DNA from 2 places in the Aquincola agrisoli genome. Region 1 is predicted to be linked to the other one. Evidence: riboswitches for the same ligand, from Rfam matches in the RefSeq annotation. Region 1 holds a riboswitch; the other holds the start of a gene.
What was found. Region 1 has a riboswitch for glycine ahead of gcvT (glycine cleavage system aminomethyltransferase GcvT). Riboswitches for the same ligand answer to the same signal wherever they lie in the genome.
Positions count from the first base shown of each region.

Region 2: linked by a shared signal. The riboswitch ahead of V4F39_RS23535 (D-amino acid dehydrogenase) and the one ahead of gcvT (glycine cleavage system aminomethyltransferase GcvT) in region 1 are both predicted to bind glycine.

Region 1 is NZ_JAZIBG010000058.1:10,706-19,834, reverse strand. Features, by position in the region: gene V4F39_RS26520 (GTPase) at 1-297, shown strand, start outside; gene V4F39_RS26515 (nucleoside/nucleotide kinase family protein) at 330-965, opposite strand; gene V4F39_RS26510 (hypothetical protein) at 1,038-1,205, shown strand; gene V4F39_RS26505 (enoyl-CoA hydratase) at 1,213-1,998, opposite strand; gene V4F39_RS26500 (acyl-CoA synthetase) at 2,037-3,683, opposite strand; glycine riboswitch at 3,785-3,887, shown strand; glycine riboswitch at 3,897-4,010, shown strand; gene gcvT (glycine cleavage system aminomethyltransferase GcvT) at 4,083-5,195, shown strand; gene gcvH (glycine cleavage system protein GcvH) at 5,251-5,625, shown strand; gene gcvP (aminomethyl-transferring glycine dehydrogenase) at 5,644-8,532, shown strand; gene V4F39_RS26480 (MipA/OmpV family protein) at 8,649-9,129, shown strand, end outside.
Region 2 is NZ_JAZIBG010000049.1:152,728-161,856, reverse strand. Features, by position in the region: gene V4F39_RS23545 (NnrU family protein) at 1-193, opposite strand, end outside; gene V4F39_RS23540 (LapA family protein) at 234-743, opposite strand; glycine riboswitch at 864-953, shown strand; gene V4F39_RS23535 (D-amino acid dehydrogenase) at 1,148-2,446, shown strand; gene V4F39_RS23530 (MarR family winged helix-turn-helix transcriptional regulator) at 2,551-2,997, shown strand; gene V4F39_RS23525 (SDR family NAD(P)-dependent oxidoreductase) at 3,057-3,809, shown strand; gene serA (phosphoglycerate dehydrogenase) at 3,888-5,120, shown strand; gene V4F39_RS23515 (gamma carbonic anhydrase family protein) at 5,277-5,804, shown strand; gene V4F39_RS23510 (Spy/CpxP family protein refolding chaperone) at 5,932-6,426, shown strand; gene V4F39_RS23505 (response regulator transcription factor) at 6,443-7,144, shown strand; gene V4F39_RS23500 (sensor histidine kinase) at 7,141-8,472, shown strand; gene V4F39_RS23495 (PEP-CTERM sorting domain-containing protein) at 8,543-9,129, shown strand, end outside.

The DNA.
Region 1 (9,129 bases):
CTCGCTTGGTCGGAGCCGGCGCTCGACGAACTCGCGCACGGCGCGCTGCTGGGTTACCTGACGGTGGCGCACTACGGCCGCGGCCGCGGCGACTGGCAGGCCACCGAGCACCCGGTGTTCTGGAACGACCGCGTGGCCGAGGTGGTGGCGCGGCACCGCGAAGCGCTGCATGCGGCCTGGGCGCGGCGCGACGAGCCGGCATCGGCCCTGCAGCCGGCGTTGCGGCAGTGGCTGCTCACCGCGTCCCAGGACCTGCTGGCCTCGCTCTACCCCCAGCACGCGGCGCTGCTGCGCTGAGCAACCGCCCGCGCGCCCGTCCCCGCAGGGGGTCAGTCGATGCGCACCACCCAGTCGGCACGGGCACGCGTCGCCTCGATGCGCCGCGCGTTCGGTTCGTCGGTGGACTGCACCCAGGCGCGCGCCGCCTCGGGCGAGCGGCCGAAGCGTTCGTGGCGGGCGGCCAGCCGTGCGCGCCGCACCGCATCGTCGCCCTCGACGTACCAGCATTCGGTCAGCAGGCCCCGCACCTCGGCCCAGGGGCCGTCGTCGAGCAGCAGGTAATTGCCCTCGGTGATGACCAGCGGCACCTCGGCCGGCACGCCGATCGCGCCGGCCACCGCGTCCTCGATCTCGCGGCGGTACTCGGGGGCATGGACGGTCTCGCCCGCCCGCGCCGCCCGCAGCCGGCCCAGCAGCGACACGTAACCGGCCGCATCGAACGTATCCGGCGCGCCCTTGCGCCCTGCCCGGCCGAGCCGCGCCAGTTCGGTGTTGGCGAGGTGGAAACCGTCCATCGGCACGACAACGGCGCGGCCGCCGAACGCCTCGGCCAGCCCCTGGGCGAGCGTCGATTTGCCCGCGCCGGGCGCCCCCGCCAGGCCCAGCAGCACCCGCCCGCCGGCGGCCAGCAGGCGCTCCGCCCGCACCAGCACCTCAGGGGAAACCCGGTTACGACTGCTCGACATCACTTGTCATCCGATCGCCATACCACGCCGTTAGGGGTCGGCGCGGCGCCATCCAGCCGCGATCCGAACAGCATGATGATCCAGAAATCCGCTCATCCCGTGCAACCCGCCGGCCGCCGCAGCGACCGGCTGGACCCTCCCACCGACAAGGGCCAGAAGTTCGAGCCCTTCTTCATCCCCGCTCTGGGCCGGGACCGCCGCAGCATGGCGCATGAACTGCGCATGGACCAGCGCCGCTGATCCGCCGTCATTTACGCTTGTCGATGAACGCCTGCACGCCGTCCAGGGCCGCGGCGTCCATCATGTTGCAGGCCATCGTGGCCGCCGCGTCCGCGTAGGCGGCCTCGATCCCCACCTCCAGCTGCCGGTAGAACAGGGCCTTGCCCATCGCGACGGCCACCCGCGGCTTCTCGACGATGCGCGCGGCCAGCGCCTGCACCTCGCCGGCGAGCCGGTCGTCCGGCACCACGCGGTTGACGAGGCCCCGCTCCCGGGCCTCCTCGGCGCCGATGAAGTCGCCGGTCACCAGCATCTCGAACGCCGCCTTGCGGCCCACGTTGCGCGACAACGCCACCGCCGGCGTCGAGCAGAAAAGGCCCAGGTTCACGCCGCTGACCGCGAAGCGCGCGCTCTGCGCGGCCACCGCCAGGTCGCACATCGCCACCAGCTGGCAGCCGGCCGCCGTGGCCAGGCCCTGCACCTGCGCGATGACCGGCACCGGCAGCCGCTGAACGCTCATCATCATCCGGCCGCACTGCGCAAAAAGGCGCTCGTAGTAGCCCTGCGAGGGCAGTGCTCGCATTTCTTTCAGATCGTGCCCGGCGCAGAAGGCCTTTCCTGCGGCGGCCAGCACCACCACGCGCACCTCCGTGTCGGCCGCCAGCGCATCCAGCTCATGCTGCAGCGTGGTGAGCAGGTCTTCGCTGAGCGCGTTGAAGGCCTGCGGCCGGTTCAGCGTGAGGGTCGCGATGCCGCGGGCGTCGGTCGTGCGCAGCACCAGCGGCGCGCCCGCATCCTTAGGGGGGTGAGTCATGACTGCCCTTCGTCCACTGAGTGCATCGGCCGGTCCCCTCATTCGATCGCACTCGCCGAACGCGCGCGCTCGCGCAGCTGGAACTTCTGGATCTTGCCGGTCGAGGTCTTGGGGATCGGCTCGAAGCGGATCTCCCGCGGCACCTTGTAGCCCGCCAGCAGCCCCTTGCAGTGGGCGATCAGCGCGGCCGCGTCGACCTCCGCGCCTGGCTTCAGCTCGACGAAGGCCACCGGCGTCTCGCCCCACTTCGGATCGGGCCGGGCCACCACCGCGCAGGCGACCACGGCGGGGTGGCGGTACAGCGCGTCCTCCACCTCCAGCGAGCTGATGTTCTCGCCGCCGGAGATGATGACGTCCTTGCTGCGGTCCTTGATCTTCACGTAGCGGTCGGGCTCCAGCACGGCCAGGTCGCCGGTGTGGAACCAGCCGCCGGCGAAGGCCTGCGCGGTGGCGGAGGGGTTCTTCAGGTAGCCCTTCATCACGATGTTGCCGCGGAACATGATCTCGCCCATCGTCTGGCCGTCGGCCGGCACCTCGGCCATCGTCTGCGGGTCGAGCACGGTCATGCCTTCCTGCAGCGCGTAGCGCACGCCCTGGCGACCGTTGAGCCGCGTCTGCTCCGAGAGATCTTCGGCCGCCCAGCCGGCGCGCTTGGCGGCCACGCTGGCCGGGCCATACACCTCCGTCAGGCCGTAGACGTGCGTGATGTCGAAGCCGATCTTGGCCATGCCCTCGATCATCGCGGCCGGCGGCGCCGCGCCGGCCACCATGCCGCGCACGCCCGCCAAGCCTTCGCGCAGCGCCGGGTCGGCGTTGATGATCAGGCCGTGCACGATGGGTGCGGCGCAGTAGTGCGTCACCCCGTGCTCGCGCATCGCGTTCAGGATCGCCGCCGGCTCCACGCGGCGCAGGCACACGTGCGTGCCGGCCTGCATCGCCACCGTCCACGGGAAGCACCAGCCGTTGCAGTGGAACATCGGCAGCGTCCAGAGGTAGACCGGGAACTGCGGCAGCGTCCAGGTCACCGCGTTGCACACCGCATTGAGGTAGGCGCCGCGGTGGTGGGTGACCACGCCCTTCGGGTCGCCGGTGGTGCCGGAGGTGTAGCTCACCGCGATCGCATCCCACTCGTCGGCCGGGCCCTCCAGCCGCGGCAGCGGCGCATGCGCGGCGAGCAGCGCCTCGTACTCGTGCGTGCCCACGCGCTCGGCTGGGCCGGCGTGTTCGCTGTCGCAGACGTCGATCACCACCGGCTGCCGGCCATGCTCGCCGCGCAGGCGGCGCAGCGCATCGGCCATCAGCCCGCCGTATTCGCTGTCGGTGATGAGCACCGCGGCTTCGCAATGGTTCATCTGCCAGGCCAGCAGCGGCGCGTCGAGCCGCGTGTTCAGCGTGTTGAGCACCGCGCCGAGCGCCGGCACCGCGTAGTGCGCCTCCACCATCTCCGGCGTGTTGGGCAGCATCACGCTCACCGTGCTGCCGGGGCCGACGCCCAGCGCCTGCAGCGCCGCGGCCAGGCGCGCCGAGCGCTCGCGCGTCTGCGCCCAGGTGTAGCGGCGGCGGCCATGGATCACCGAGGGCAGGTCGCCGAAGACCCCGGCCGTGCGTTCGACGAAGCTCACCGGGGTGAGCGCGGTGTGGTTGGCGGCCGTCTTGTCGAGGCCTTGCCGATAGATGTGCGTCACTGGAAGTCTCCTGCGGGGGCCGGGGCGTTGTACGCCCGGCGCCGGCGGGACGTCAATGCGCCAGGTCAAATGCCGGGCCGGACGCATCGCCTGGGCTACACTGATCCGGCACAGGAGAGAGCCGGCGCGGTGTTGTCGCGGCGGCCGCCGAAGGCGCAGGGGTCGACGACCTCGAACGCTCAGGCAAAAGGACTGGCAAGGCGCCCCGCAAGGGCGCTCCTCACTGGAGAGAGGCGGACCTTCGAGTCCGCCCACCGAAGGGGCAAGCGGCAGCACCGGCAACGGCGCACCGCCAATCTCTCAGGTAAAGCGGACAGCGAGGGCTTCTCCCCCACCCAAATCGTTTCCGGGCGGTTATGGTGGGCGATCGACGGCCCTCGACCCTGTTGGGAGACACGCATGTCCGCTGACCTGCTCCAGACCCCGCTGCACGCGCTGCATGTGGAACTCGGCGCCAAGATGGTGCCGTTCGCCGGCTACGAGATGCCGGTCAACTACCCCGGCGGCATCATCGCCGAGCACCGGCACTGCCGCACATCGGCGGCGCTGTTCGACGTCTCCCACATGGGGCAGCTGCGCCTGCTGGGCGCCGATGCCTCGGCGGCCCTGGAGAGCCTGGTGCCGGCCGACATCGTCGACCTGGGCGTCGGCAAGCAGCGCTACACGCAGCTCACCAACACGTCGGGCGGCATCCTCGACGACCTGATGGTGACGCGGCGCGAGAGCGACCTCTTCCTCGTCGTCAATGCCGCCTGCAAGACGGACGACACGCGCCACCTGATGACGCACATCGGCCACCGCTGCCAGATCGTGCCGCTGCCCGACCGCGGGTTGCTGGCCCTGCAGGGCCCGAAGGCGGTGCAGGCGCTGGCCCGGCTCAACGCCGACGTCGCCAGGCTCACCTTCATGACCGGCGGCAGCTTCCCGATCAACGGCGTCGAGTGCTTCATCACCCGCTCGGGCTACACCGGCGAAGACGGCTTCGAGATCTCGATGCCCGCCGAAGAAGCCACCGCCATCGCCCGCCAGCTGCTGGAGCAGCCCGAGGTGAAGCCCGCCGGCCTGGGCGCCCGCGACACGCTGCGGCTGGAAGCGGGCCTGTGCCTCTACGGCCACGACATCAACACCACCACCACCCCGATCGAAGCGGGCTTGGCGTGGTCGATCCAGAAGGTGCGGCGCCACGGCGGCGCGCGTGCCGGCCACTACCCGGGCGCCGCGACGATCGAACGGCAGCTCGCTTCCGGCGCCGTGATCAAGCGCGTGGGCCTGGTGGGCCTCGAGCGCATCCCGGTGCGCGAAGGCGCCACGCTGCACGACGTCAAGGGCCACAAGCTGGGCCACGTGACCAGCGGCACGCTGTCGCCCACTGTCGACAAGCCTATCGCGATGGCCTACCTGGCCGTGAACCACGCGCACCCGGCCAACGAGGTGTACGCCGACGTGCGCGGCAAGCGCCTGCCGATGCGCATCGCCGGCATGCCGTTTGCACCTCACCGCTATCAGCGCTGAGCCGCCCCCCGCCCAACGAATCACCCTCCAACAGAACCGAACCAGGAGAACGCCCATGACGACCAAGTTCACCGCCGACCACGAGTGGATCAACATCGAGGACCACGAGGCCGCCGTCGTCGGCATCACGCTGCACGCGCAGGACGCGCTGGGCGACGTGGTCTTCGTCGACCTGCCCGAGGTGGGCAAGAGCTTCAAGAAGGGCGAAGTGGCTGGCGTCGTCGAGTCGGTCAAGGCTGCCGCCGACCTCTACATGCCCGTCACCGGCGAGATCGTCGAGGTCAACGAGGCGCTGCGCGACAACCCCTCGCTCGCCAACTCCGACCCGATGGGCGAAGGCTGGTTCTTCAAGGTGCACGTCACCGACATGGCCGACTTCGACCAGCTGATGGACGACCCCGACTACCAGGCCCTGCTGAAGACGCTCTGATCCACCCCTGCCCTGCCCATGCTCATGCCCGCCCTCCAGCCGTTGGCCACCCTTGAACACGAAGGCGAGTTCGCCACCCGCCACATCGGCCCCGACGCCGCCGAGGAGGCACGGATGCTCTCGGTCATCGGCGCGGCCTCGCGCCGCGCGCTGATCGACGCCATCGTGCCGCGCAGCATCGCGCGCAGCGCCCCGATGCAGCTGCCCGCGCCGCTCACCGAAGCGCAGGCGCTGGCCGAGCTGAAGGCGCTGGCCGGCCGCAACCGGCTGCTGAAGAGCTTCATCGGGCAGGGCTACCACGGCACGCTGACGCCGGCCGTCATCCTGCGCAACGTGCTCGAGAACCCCGCCTGGTACACGGCCTACACGCCCTACCAGGCCGAGATCTCGCAGGGCCGGATGGAAGCGCTGCTGAACTTCCAGACCATGGTGACCGACCTCACCGGCATGGCCATCGCCAACGCGTCGATGCTCGACGAGGCGACCGCCGCCGCCGAGGCCATGACGCTGGCGCTGCGCGTGGGCAAGAGCAAGTCCACCACCTTCTTCGTGGCCGACGACGTGCTGCCGCAGACGCTGGCCGTGGTGCGCACGCGCGCCGAGCCGCTGGGCATCACCGTGCAGGTGGGCGCCGCGGAAGACGCCGGCCAGGCCGACGCCTTCGCGGCGCTGCTGCAATACCCCGGCGTCACCGGCCGCGTGCGCGACCTGCAGCCGCTGATCGACGCGGTGCATGCGCGGGGCGGGCTGGCCGTGGTGGCCGCCGACCTGCTGTCGCTGGCGCTGCTGGTGCCGCCGGGCGAGCAAGGCGCCGACATCGTCGTCGGCAACACGCAGCGCTTCGGCATGCCGATGGGCTGCGGCGGCCCGCACGCCGCCTACATGGCCACGCGCGACGAGTTCAAGCGCTCGCTGCCCGGCCGGCTGGTGGGCGTCAGTGTCGATGCACACGGCCACCCGGCCTACCGGCTGGCGCTGCAGACGCGCGAGCAGCACATCCGCCGCGAGAAGGCCACCTCCAACATCTGCACCGCCCAGGTGCTGCCGGCCGTGGTGGCCAGCATGTACGCCGTCTACCACGGTGCCGAAGGGCTGCGGCGCATCGCCCGCCGCGTGGCGAGCTACACCGCGCTGCTGGCCGAGGAGCTGAAGCAGCTGGGCTTCACGCTCGTGCATGGCGAAGCCTTCGACACACTGGAAGTCGCCACCGGCGACCACACCGGCGCGCTGCTGGCCGCCGCCGAAGCCGCCGGCATGAACCTGCGCCGCGCCAGCGTGACCAGCCTGGGCATCACGCTCGACGAAACCACCACGCGCGCCGACCTCACCGCGCTGTGGTGCGTGTTCGCCGGCCGAGAAGGCGCGCCCGCGTTCGACCGCCACGAAGCCGGCATCGCCCCGCTGATCGCGCCGCACCTGCTGCGCAGCAGCGCCTACCTCACGCATCCGGTGTTCAACACGCACCACAGCGAGACGGAGATGCTGCGCTACATCCGCAGCCTCTCCGACAAGGACCTGGCGCTCGACCGCACGATGATCCCGCTCGGCTCGTGCACGATGAAGCTGAACGCCACCAGCGAGATGATCCCCATCACCTGGCCGGAGTTCGCGCACATGCACCCCTATGCGCCCGCCGACCAGCAGCAGGGCTACGCGCTGCTGAACGAGCAGCTCTGCGCCTGGCTGGTGCAGGCCACCGGCTACGCGGGCGTGAGCCTGCAGCCCAACGCGGGCTCGCAGGGTGAATACGCCGGGCTGCTGGCCATCCGCGGCTGGCACCTGTCGCGCGGCGACGGGCAGCGCACGGTCTGCCTGATCCCCGAATCCGCGCACGGCACCAACCCAGCCAGCGCGCAGATGGTGGGCATGCAGGTGGTGGGCGTGAAGTGCGACGCGATGGGCAACGTCGACCTGGCCGACCTGGAAGCCAAGTGCGTGAAGCACGCGGCGCAGCTGGCCGCGGTGATGATCACCTACCCGTCGACCTACGGCGTGTTCGAGCCCCGCGTCAAGGAGCTGTGCGCGCTGGTGCACCGCCACGGCGGGCGGGTGTACGTCGACGGCGCGAACATGAACGCGCTGGTCGGGGTGGCCGCGCCGGGCGAGTTCGGCGGCGACGTGAGCCACCTCAACCTGCACAAGACCTTCTGCATCCCGCATGGCGGCGGCGGCCCCGGCGTGGGGCCGGTGTGCGTGGCGGCCGACCTGGTGCCGTTCCTGCCGGGCGGCAGCGCCAAGGCGCACGGCGTGGGCCCGGTCTCGGCCGCGCCGCTGGGCAATGCGGCGGTGCTGCCGATCACCTGGATGTACATCCGCATGATGGGCACCGAGGGTCTGACCGCGGCCACCGAGACCGCCATCCTCAGTGCCAACTACATCGCCGCGCGGCTGGCCGACCATTACGACATCCACTTCAGCGGCAACCTCGACGGCATCCAGGGCGGCGGCGTGGCGCACGAGTGCATCCTCGACCTGCGCCCGCTGAAGGACATCGCCGGCGTGAGCGCCGAAGACGTGGCCAAGCGCCTGATCGACTACGGCTTCCACGCGCCGACGCTGAGCTTCCCGGTGGCCGGCACGCTGATGGTGGAACCCACCGAGAGCGAGCCGCTGGTGGAGCTCGACCGCTTCTGCGACGCGATGATCGCCATCCGCGGCGAGATCGCGAAGATCGAGCAAGGCGCCTGGCCGCGCGACGACCAGCCGCTGAAGAACGCGCCGCACACCGCCGAGGCGCTGCTGGCCGCCGACTGGCCGCACGCCTACAGCCGCGAGGAAGCCGCCTACCCGGTGCCCGCGCTGCGGCGCGCGAAGTACTGGAGCCCGGTGGGCCGGGTCGACAACGTGTACGGCGACCGCAACCTGTTCTGCAGCTGCGTGCCGATGAGCGAGTACGCAGAGGGCTGAGGGGCCCGTTAATCGGTTCTTAATCCGCCTAAGAACTTGTTAAAGCCGGGTCGCCAAGATCCCGTTCACGCGCGCAGGCACGGTGCCTCGCGCAGACGTGAATGGAAACAGACCCGATGGCCAACCGCGTTCCCGCTCCTGCCTCCGCCCTTGTCCCCGCATCCGCCCGCACCCCCGCCCGCCCAAGCGGGCGGCGCCCCTTTCGTTCCGCCGTTGCCGCGGCAGCCCTCGGCGCACTGATCGGCCCGGCAGCCTGGGCGCAGGCCCCCGCGCCGGAAGCCGGCACGGGCCCCGCGTCCCCATGGGGCCTGGGCCTCGGCGTCGCCTATGACCGCCAGCCCTACCGCGACTTCGACGACAAGGCGCAGGCGCTGCCGCTGCTGGTCTACGAGAACCGCTGGGTCAGCATCTTCGGCCCGCGGATCGACCTGAAGCTCCCCTCGGCCGGCCCGGTGTCGTTCCGCCTGCGCGCCGCCTACAGCGGTGACGGCTACGAGGACGACGACTCGCCCTACCTGCGGGGCATGGACAAACGCAAGAGCAGCTTCTGGCTCGGCGGCGCGGCGACGTGGCGCAACGAGATCGCCAACGTGTCGG
Region 2 (9,129 bases), on a different contig from region 1:
ACATCGGTGCCGCGCGGGTCTGGCCGTAGCCCCAGACGATCAGTACCAGCCCCGCGAGCGACACCAGCGAATACAGGCCCTTCCAGGCCTTCTCGCCGCGTGCGGCGATCTGCCGGCTGCGCCATTGCGGCGCGAAGATGCGCACCGAGTGCAGGCCGAGGAACAACAGCAGTCCGGCGATCAGGGCGGTCATGGCGGGCGGGGGCTGGCGGGTTGCGGCGCGAACGCCGGTGTCAGAAGCGGGAGCGGTCGGCGAGGGCCGGGCTCGTGAGCGCCTGGCCGCGCTCGAGCCGGTCCTCGAGTTCGCCCAGCGAGGCCGCCACCGCGTTGGCGCTCTGCTCGAAGGCCGTGCGCTGGCGGTCCTCGAACTGCTCCATCCGCTGCACCAGCGCGGCACGGGTCTGCTCGGTGGACTGCGCGATGCGCAGCGTTTCCGCGGCGATGAAGCTGCGCAGCTCGGTGAAGCGGGACGCCTCGGCGGTGTCGGCCAGGGCGCGCTGCGCCTGCAGTTCCTTGTTGAGGCGGCGCTGCTCCATCAGCAGCGTGGCCTGCAGCGAGATCGCCCAGACCACGAACACCACGCTCAGCAGCGCGACGAGGCCCAGCATGATCAGGCCCAGCGGCGCCTCGACCGTCGTGAAGCCGAGGTACAGCGACGTGGGCGTCGCGAAGGCGGTCCAGTTCAGCAGCGCGAAGCCGGCGGTCAATGCCAGCACGGCGAGCACGAGCAACGTACGACTCATGGTTTTCTCCTTGTCGATCCCGAGCCGCCAACGGCGGTCCGGGGGGCGAGTGTCGCCGCAAGCGACCCTGGCCGGGTGTCGGACAACACGCCGTCGGCGGCGATCGCAACTCTAGAATGCCCGCTGGATTCAGGAGAGCGCATGCACCCGTGCATGCCGCCGAAGGCGCAACCTCCCATGCACGCTCAGGCTCCGTACTGAATCCGAAGTTGGCCGACGCTGGAGAGCGAAGCCCCCCGGGGCTTCCACCGAAGGAGCAACGCGCGCCGCCCGTGAAGGGCCGCCGCGGAATCTCTCAGGTACCGAGGACAGCGGGAGCGGCACGAGAGGCCCGATGGCCGCACGCCCCGGCGCGCGGCAGTCACCGCTCGTTCCCTCCCGACGATGCGTACCCAGAGGTTCAGATGAAAGTGATCGTTCTTGGCGCCGGCGTGACCGGCGTGACTTCGGCTTGGTTCCTGCGCCAGGCCGGCCACGAGGTGACCGTGGTCGACCGGCAGCCCGCTGCCGGCCTGGAGACCAGCTTCGCCAACGGCGGGCAGGTCTCCGTCTCCCACGCCGAGCCGTGGGCCAACCCCGGTGCACCGCTGAAGGTGCTGAAGTGGCTCGCCCGCGAGGATGCGCCGCTGCTGTTCCGGCTGCGGCCCGACGCGCAGCAATGGCTGTGGGGCCTGCAGTTCCTGCGTGAATGCACGCCGGCACGCACCCGGCACAACATCCGCCAGATCGTGAACCTCGGGCTCTACAGCCGCACGACGCTGCAGCAGCTGCGCCAGCAGCTCGCCCTGCCCTACGACCACCTGGCGAAGGGCATCCTGCACTTCTACACGAGCCAGAAGGAGTTCGACGCCGCGCAGGCGCCGGCGCAGGTGATGCGCGACCACGGCTGCGAGCTCGACATGAAGACCGCCGACGAATGCGTGCAGATCGAACCCGCGCTGGCGCAGTGCCGCGACAAGATCGTCGGCGGCAGCATGACCCCCAGCGACGAGTCGGGCGACGCCCACGCCTTCACGCAGGCGCTGGCGCTGCACGCGCAGGCCGCGGGCGTGCGTTTCCTCCACGACACGCGCATCGTCGGCGTCGAGCGCGAGGGCCAGCGCCTGGCGGCCGTGCGCGTCGCGGACGCGCAGGGCATCGTCAGCCGCCTGGAGGCCGACGGCTTCGTGCTCTGCATGGGCTCCTTCAGCGCGGACTTCGCGCGGCAGCTGGGCATCGCGCTGCGCATCTACCCGGCCAAGGGCTACTCGGTCACGCTGCCGGTGATCGACCCGTCGCAGGCCTACACCGTGTCGCTGACGGACGACGAGTACAAGCTCGTCTTCTCGCGCCTGGGCAACCGCCTGCGCATCGCCGGCACCGCCGAACTCAACGGCTACGACACCAGCCTGAACCTGGTGCGCTGCGAGGCCATCGTGCGCCGCACCCGCGAGCTGTTCCCGGGCATGACGGACGGCCGCAACGCCCGCTTCTGGACCGGGCTGCGTCCGGCCACGCCGTCGAACGTGCCCTACATCGGCCGCTCGAAGATCGACAACCTCTTCCTCAACACCGGCCACGGCACGCTCGGCTGGACGCATTCGTGCGGCTCGGGCCGCGCGATCGCCGACATCGTCGGCGGCCAGAGGCCGGAGGTGGACTTCGCGTTCTGCGGCATGGACGAACCCGGCGCCGGCGGGCGGTTCGCGCTGCGCGGCGCCTGACGCTCGCGCGTGGTTCGGCAGGGCAATTGGTTGATCACATCAACGGTATGCCCTCTATATGATGCGGGCTCGTCCGGTACAAGAAGCCCCACGGAGACGCCCTCATGCCCGCCACGCCGAGCCCCGACGACGACCTGCTGGAACCCGTGATCAGCCTCTTCGGCGGCTATCGCGCCTGGATGCAGCAGGCGCTGCGCGAGCAGGGCATCGCCGCGAGCCCGCTGGAGCTGCGGCTGCTCGCCATCGTGGCGGCCGGCAGCGGCCTCACCCAGCAGCAGCTCGTGCTGGAGACCGGCCGGGACAAGGCCCAGGTCACGCGGATGGTGGCGCACCTGGTGCAGTCCGGCCTGCTGCAGCGGCAAGCCGACCCGCTCGACGGCCGCTGCTGGCGGCTCAGCCTCACCGAGGCGGGCAAGGCCGCGAACCGCACGATGAACCGGCATCGCAAGCGCCTGGCGGCCTCGCTGGTCGCCGGCTTCACCGAGGACGAACGTGCGCAGCTGGCCGGGCTGCTCGGGCGCATGCGCACCCGGCTGCCCACGCCGCGCTGACGCCCGCCCCGCGGCGCCCGCTTTACAGTGCGGCGCAACCGCATTCCGAGGACCTGCCCATGACCACCGTACTCGTCACCGGCGCCAGCGCCGGTTTCGGCCTGGCCATCGCCGAGCGCTTCCTGGCCGATGGCGCCCGCGTCATCGCCGCCGCCCGCCGCGTCGAGCGGCTCGAGGCGCTGGCCGCGCGCCACCCGGGCCGCGTGCTGGCCCTGCCGCTCGACGTGACCGACCGTCCGGCCACCGCCGCGGCCCTGGCCGCGCTGCCGGCCGAGTTCGCCGAGATCGACGTGCTCGTCAACAACGCGGGCCTCGCGCTCGGCCTCGCGCCGGCCCACCAGGCCGAGATGGACGACTGGGAGCGCATGATCGCGACCAACTGCGCGGGCCTCGCCAACGTGACGCGGGCCGTGCTGCCCGGCATGGTGGCCCGCCGGCGCGGCAGCGTGATCAACATCGGCTCCATCGCCGGCGAGGTGCCCTACCCGGGCGGCAACGTCTATGGCGCCACCAAGGCCTTCGTGCACCAGTTCACCCACAACCTGAACGCCGACCTGGTGGGCACCGGCGTGCGCGCCACCTGCGTCGAGCCCGGCCTGGTGGGCGGCACCGAGTTCTCCAACGTGCGCTTCAACGGCGACGACACCAAGGCGGCGTCGGTCTATGCCGGCACGCAGCCGCTGACGGCCGAGGACATCGCCGAGACGGTGCACTGGCTCGCCTCGCGTCCGCCGCACGTGACGATCAACGCGATCTCGATGATGCCCAACTGCCAGTCCTTCGGGCCGCTGACGATCAAGCGCAACGGCTAAGGCCGCATGGCCCCACCGGCGGCGCAGTCAAGCACCATTGCCCACAATCACGGCCCCCTTTCCGAACCGCATTCACCGATGACACAGCGCCTTTCCGTCGCCAAGGACAAGCTCAAGTTCGTGCTGCTCGAGGGCATCCACGCCACGGCGGTGGAGGCGCTGCAGTCCGACGGCTACACGCAGATCGTCACGTCGCCCAAGGCGCTGTCGGGCGATGCGCTGGTCGAGACGATCCGCGACGCGCACTTCCTCGGGATCCGCTCGCGCACCAACCTCACCGCCGAGGTGCTGGCGCAGGCGCCCAAGCTGGCCGCCGTGGGCTGCTTCTGCATCGGCACCAACCAGGTCGACCTGCTGGCCGCGATGCGCCAGGGCGTGCCGGTGTTCAACGCGCCGTTCTCCAACACCCGCAGCGTGGCCGAGCTGGTGCTGGCCGAGACCATCCTGCTGATGCGCGGCATCCCGCAGAAGAACGCGCAGCAGCACCGCGGCGGCTGGGACAAGAGCGCCGCCGGCTCCTACGAGGTGCGCGGCAAGACGCTGGGCATCGTCGGCTACGGCCACATCGGCACGCAGATCGGCGTGCTCGCCGAGCAGCTCGGCATGCAGGTGGTGTTCCACGACATCGAGGCCAAGCTCACGCTGGGCAACGCGCGCCAGCTCGCGTCGCTCGACGAGCTGCTCGCCGCCGCCGACGTGGTGACGCTGCACGTGCCGGAGACCGAGGGCACGAAGGACCTGATCGGCGCGGCGCAGCTCGCCCGCATGAAGCCGGGCAGCCATCTGATCAATGCGTCGCGCGGCACGGTGGTCGACATCGACGCGCTGGCCGACGCGCTGGCGCGCAAGCACCTCGCCGGCGCGGCGATCGACGTGTTCCCGGTCGAGCCCAAGGGCAACGACGCGGTGTTCGAGTCGCCGCTCACGCGGTTCGAGAACGTGATCCTCACGCCGCACATCGGCGGCTCCACCGCCGAGGCGCAGGCCAACATCGGCCGCGAGGTGGCGGCCAAGCTGATCCGCTACAGCAACAACGGCTCCACCGTCTCGGCCGTCAACTTCCCCGAGGTGGCGCTGCCCGAGCACACCGGCCGCAGCCGGCTGCTGCACATCCACCGCAACGTGCCGGGCGTGCTGGCCCATGTGAACGAACGCTTCTCGCAGGCCGGCATCAACATCGCCGCGCAGTACCTGCGCACCAACGACGAGGTCGGCTACGTGGTGATCGACGTCGACAGCGCCACCAGCGATGCCGCGTTGAGCCAGCTCTGCAGCGTGCCTGGCACGATCCGGTGCCGCGTGTTGTATTGAGCCCCCAAGCTCGCTGGCGCTCGCTACCCCCCGAGGGGGCCGTTCGCCAGCGGACCGGCGCAGCCGGATCCGCGGCTTTTGCTGGGTCCTGCCGCGCGCGAGGCGCAGCTAGGATGGCGTGATCGGGGCGTGGGCCTCGTGACAGGAGCATGCCGAATGGCCATCTATGAACTCGACGACCTCCGGCCCCGCATTGCGAGCACCGCCTGGGTGGCCGACAGCGCCCAGGTGATCGGCAACGTCACGCTGGACGAAGGCGCCAGCGTGTGGTTCGGCTCGGTGGTCCGGGGCGACAGCGCGGACACGGTGCGCATCGGCCGCAACAGCAACATCCAGGAGAACAGCGTGCTGCACTCCGACCCCGGCAAGCCGCTGACGATCGGCGACAACGTGACCATCGGCCACATGGTGATGCTGCACGGCTGCACCATCGGCGACGGCTCGCTGGTGGGCATCGGCGCCGTGGTGCTCAACGGCGCGAAGATCGGCAAGGGCTGCCTGGTGGGCGCCGGCTCGCTGGTCACCGAGGGCAAGGAGTTCCCCGACGGCTCGATGATCATCGGCAGCCCCGCCAAGGCGGTGAAGACGCTGTCGCCCGAGCAGATCGCCGGGCTCGAGCGCAGCGCCCGGCACTACGTGGGCAACGCCGCGCGCTTTCGCGACGGGTTGAAGAAGATCGGCTGAACGGCCCCGGCGACGGCGCGGCCGTTCCCGTTGAAAAGAAACGCAACACGCCGATACCGTGCCGAAAGGACACGTCCCTGATCGGCGGACACCATGGCCCCATCGCAACTTCCTCGATGAGCCACAGATGAAAGCCTGGATCCAACGCACCCTCGTCGGCGTCTTCGGCGCCAGCGTCCTCTTCGGCGGTCTGGCCGCCTGCTCGCACCGCTTCGAAGGCCACGGCGGCTGGGCGCAGCACAGCCCCGAAGACCGCGCGAAGCACCGCGCCCGGATGGTCGAGCGCGTGGCCGCCAAGCTCGAGCTCGACGCCGCGCAGAAGGCCAAGCTCGACACCCTCGCCAGCACGCTGCAGGCGCAGCGCCAGGCGGTGATGGGCGGCACCACCCACCCGCGCGCCGAGATGCAGGCGCTGGTGGCGGGCAGCACCTTCGACCGCGCCCGTGCGCAGTCGCTGGTGCAGGAGAAGGCGCAGGCCCTCCAGGCGGCCAGCCCGGCCGTCATCGCCGCGATGGCGGACTTCTACGACAGCCTGCGCCCGGAGCAGCAGCAGAAGGTGCGCGAGTTCATGGCGCGCCGCGGCGGCCGCGGCCACGGGCCGGGCCACGGACCGCGCGGCTGACACACGCCCCCGCCCCATGCGCCGCCTGCTGCTGATCGACGACGACGAGCAACTGGCCGCTCCGCTGGCGGCCTTCTTCCGCCGTTTCGACTGCGAGCTGCAGGCGGCCACCACGCCCAGCGCCGGGCTCGCGCTGCTGCGCGCCGGGCGCTTCGACGCCGCCATCCTCGACGTGATGCTGCCGGAGATGGACGGCTTCGCGCTGTGCCGCACGATCCGCCATGAAAGCGACGTGCCCATCGTGATGCTGACGGCGCGCGGCGACGTGATGGACCGGGTGATCGGCCTCGAGCTCGGCGCCGACGACTACCTGCCCAAGCCCTTCGAGCCGCGCGAACTGCTCGCGCGGCTGCAGACGGTGTGGCGCCGCAGCGGCGACCGCGGCACGGCCGCGGCGCCCGTGCCGGCTGCCGATGGCCGTGTGCTGCGCTTCGACGGCCTGGTGATCGACCTCGACCGCCGCCAGGTGCTGCGCGGCGAGCTGCCGGTGGAGCTCACCGGCACGGAATTCGAGCTGCTGGTGCTGCTGGCGCGCGAGCCGCAGAAGGTCTTCCATCGCGACGAGATCCTCGAGCGGTTGCGCGGCCAGGCCGCCGAAGACCTCTTCACCCGCGCCGTCGACATCCTCGTGAGCCGGCTGCGCAAGAAGCTGGAGCCGCTGGACTGCATCAAGACGCTGCGCGGCGTCGGCTACGCCTTCGCCGGCGGGCGGCCGTGAGCGTTCCCCCCGGCGGCACACGCGCACCGCGCTGGCGCAGCCGCTGGCAGGGTGCACGGGCGCGGCTGTCGTACTCGCTGCGCTGGCGGCTGGTCGGGCTCTTCGTGCTGCTGGCACTGGCCACCGTGGTGGTCTTCGTCGTGGGCATGCAGCAGGTGATGCGCGGCGGCTGGCGCGATTACGCGCGCCCGCTCGCCAAGCACTACCTGGACCTCGCGGTGGCCGACCTCGGCACGCCCCCCTCCATCGACAAGGCCGCCGCGATGGCGGCACGGCTGCCGCTGCACATCCGGATCGACGGGCCCACGGTGCAGTGGGATTCCGACCCAGGCCGCCCCCCGGCCGAAGCGCGCCGCTGGCGCGGCCGCGGCGCGGAAGCCGACGACGGCGGCGCTTGGCAGACCCGGGTGCTCGCCGACGGCCACCGCGTGACCTTCCGCCTGGCGCAGCCGCCGCACGAGCTGCGGGCACGGGGCTTCGGCTGGGCCACGCTCGGCGTGCTGCTGCTGCTGGTGGCGATCGCCTGGCGCGGCGTCAGCCGGCTGCTGCGCCCGATCGAAGGCATCCGCGCCGGCGTGCAGCGCTACGGCCAGGGCGATTTCTCCACGCCCATCGCGATGCAGCGGCGCGACGAGCTGGGCCTGCTCGCGCGGCAGGTCGACACGATGGCGGCCGACCTGCAGCGCATGCTCGAAGCCAAGCGCGGGCTGCTGCTGGCCATCAGCCACGAACTGCGCAGCCCGCTGACCCGCGCCCGCGTGCACGCCGAGCTGGTCGAGGACGGCCCCGCCCGCGACGGCCTGCTGCGCGACCTGGGCGAGATGCGCGACCTGATCGCCGACCTGCTCGACAGCGAGCGCCTGGCGGCCGGCCATGCGGCGCTGCAGACCGAGCCCACCGACCTGGCCGCGCTGGTGCGCGACGCCGCGGCCGACGCGCCGCCGGGCACCGTCGCGCTGGCGCTCGAAGACGGCCTGCCGCCGATGCCGCTCGACCGCACGCGGCTGCGCCTGCTGCTGCGCAACCTGCTGGGCAATGCCCAACGGCACGCGGGCGGCGCGCCGGTCACGCTGTCGCTGCGACGCGACGGCCTCGACGCGGTCTGCCTGACGGTGCGCGACCGCGGCCCGGGCGTCGGCGACGACCAGCTGGCCCGCCTGGCCGAGCCGTTCTACCGCACCGACGGCGCGCGCCTGCGGCGCAGCGGCGGCGTCGGGCTCGGCCTGTACCTGTGCCGGCTGGTCGCCGAGGCGCACGGCGGCACGCTGAGCTTCCACCACGCGGCGCCGGGGCTGGCCGTCGAGCTGCGGCTGCCGGCCGGAAGTTGACGGCCCGTCATGCGGTGCGGCCCTTTTCTTGCGTAGTATGGGCACCCTTTGCAACCCCCGCACCAAGGTGATGCCAGTGATAAAAAATCTCACGTCGACCCTGGCGCTGGCCGCGATCGCGGCAGCAGCTTCTCCTGCGATGGCGGCGCCGGTGGCCGTCGGGCTCGGGGCGTTCGGCCCCTCCACGGTGATCGACTTCAATGCGCTGAGCGACCAGCTGCTGGTCGGGAACCTCTACGCCGCGCAGGGCGTCACGGTGACGGGCGGCCTGATGTACACGGACAACAGCGCTGCCGCGCAGGCCGCGTTCGGCAGCCAGGGGGCGAGCAACCACAACCATGCCCTGCCGCCGGCCTCCTCGGCATGGATCACGCTGAGCTTCGCGAACCCGATCGTCCGCCTGGGCATGGACCAATTCTCCAACGGCACCGAGTTCTTCATCGAGGCGGCCGGCGGCGAGCTGCTCTACGGCACCGGCACGAGCGCCTCCTTCGTGGGCCTCGAGGATCTCGCCGGCTTCAGCGAGGCGACGCTGTACATCACCTCCGAACTCGATCCGATGTTCTACATAGACAACCTGCGCTTCGAGCTGGCCGAAACGCCCGGCGGCACCATTCCGGAGCCGGGCAGCCTGGCGCTGGCGGCGCTCGCGCTCGG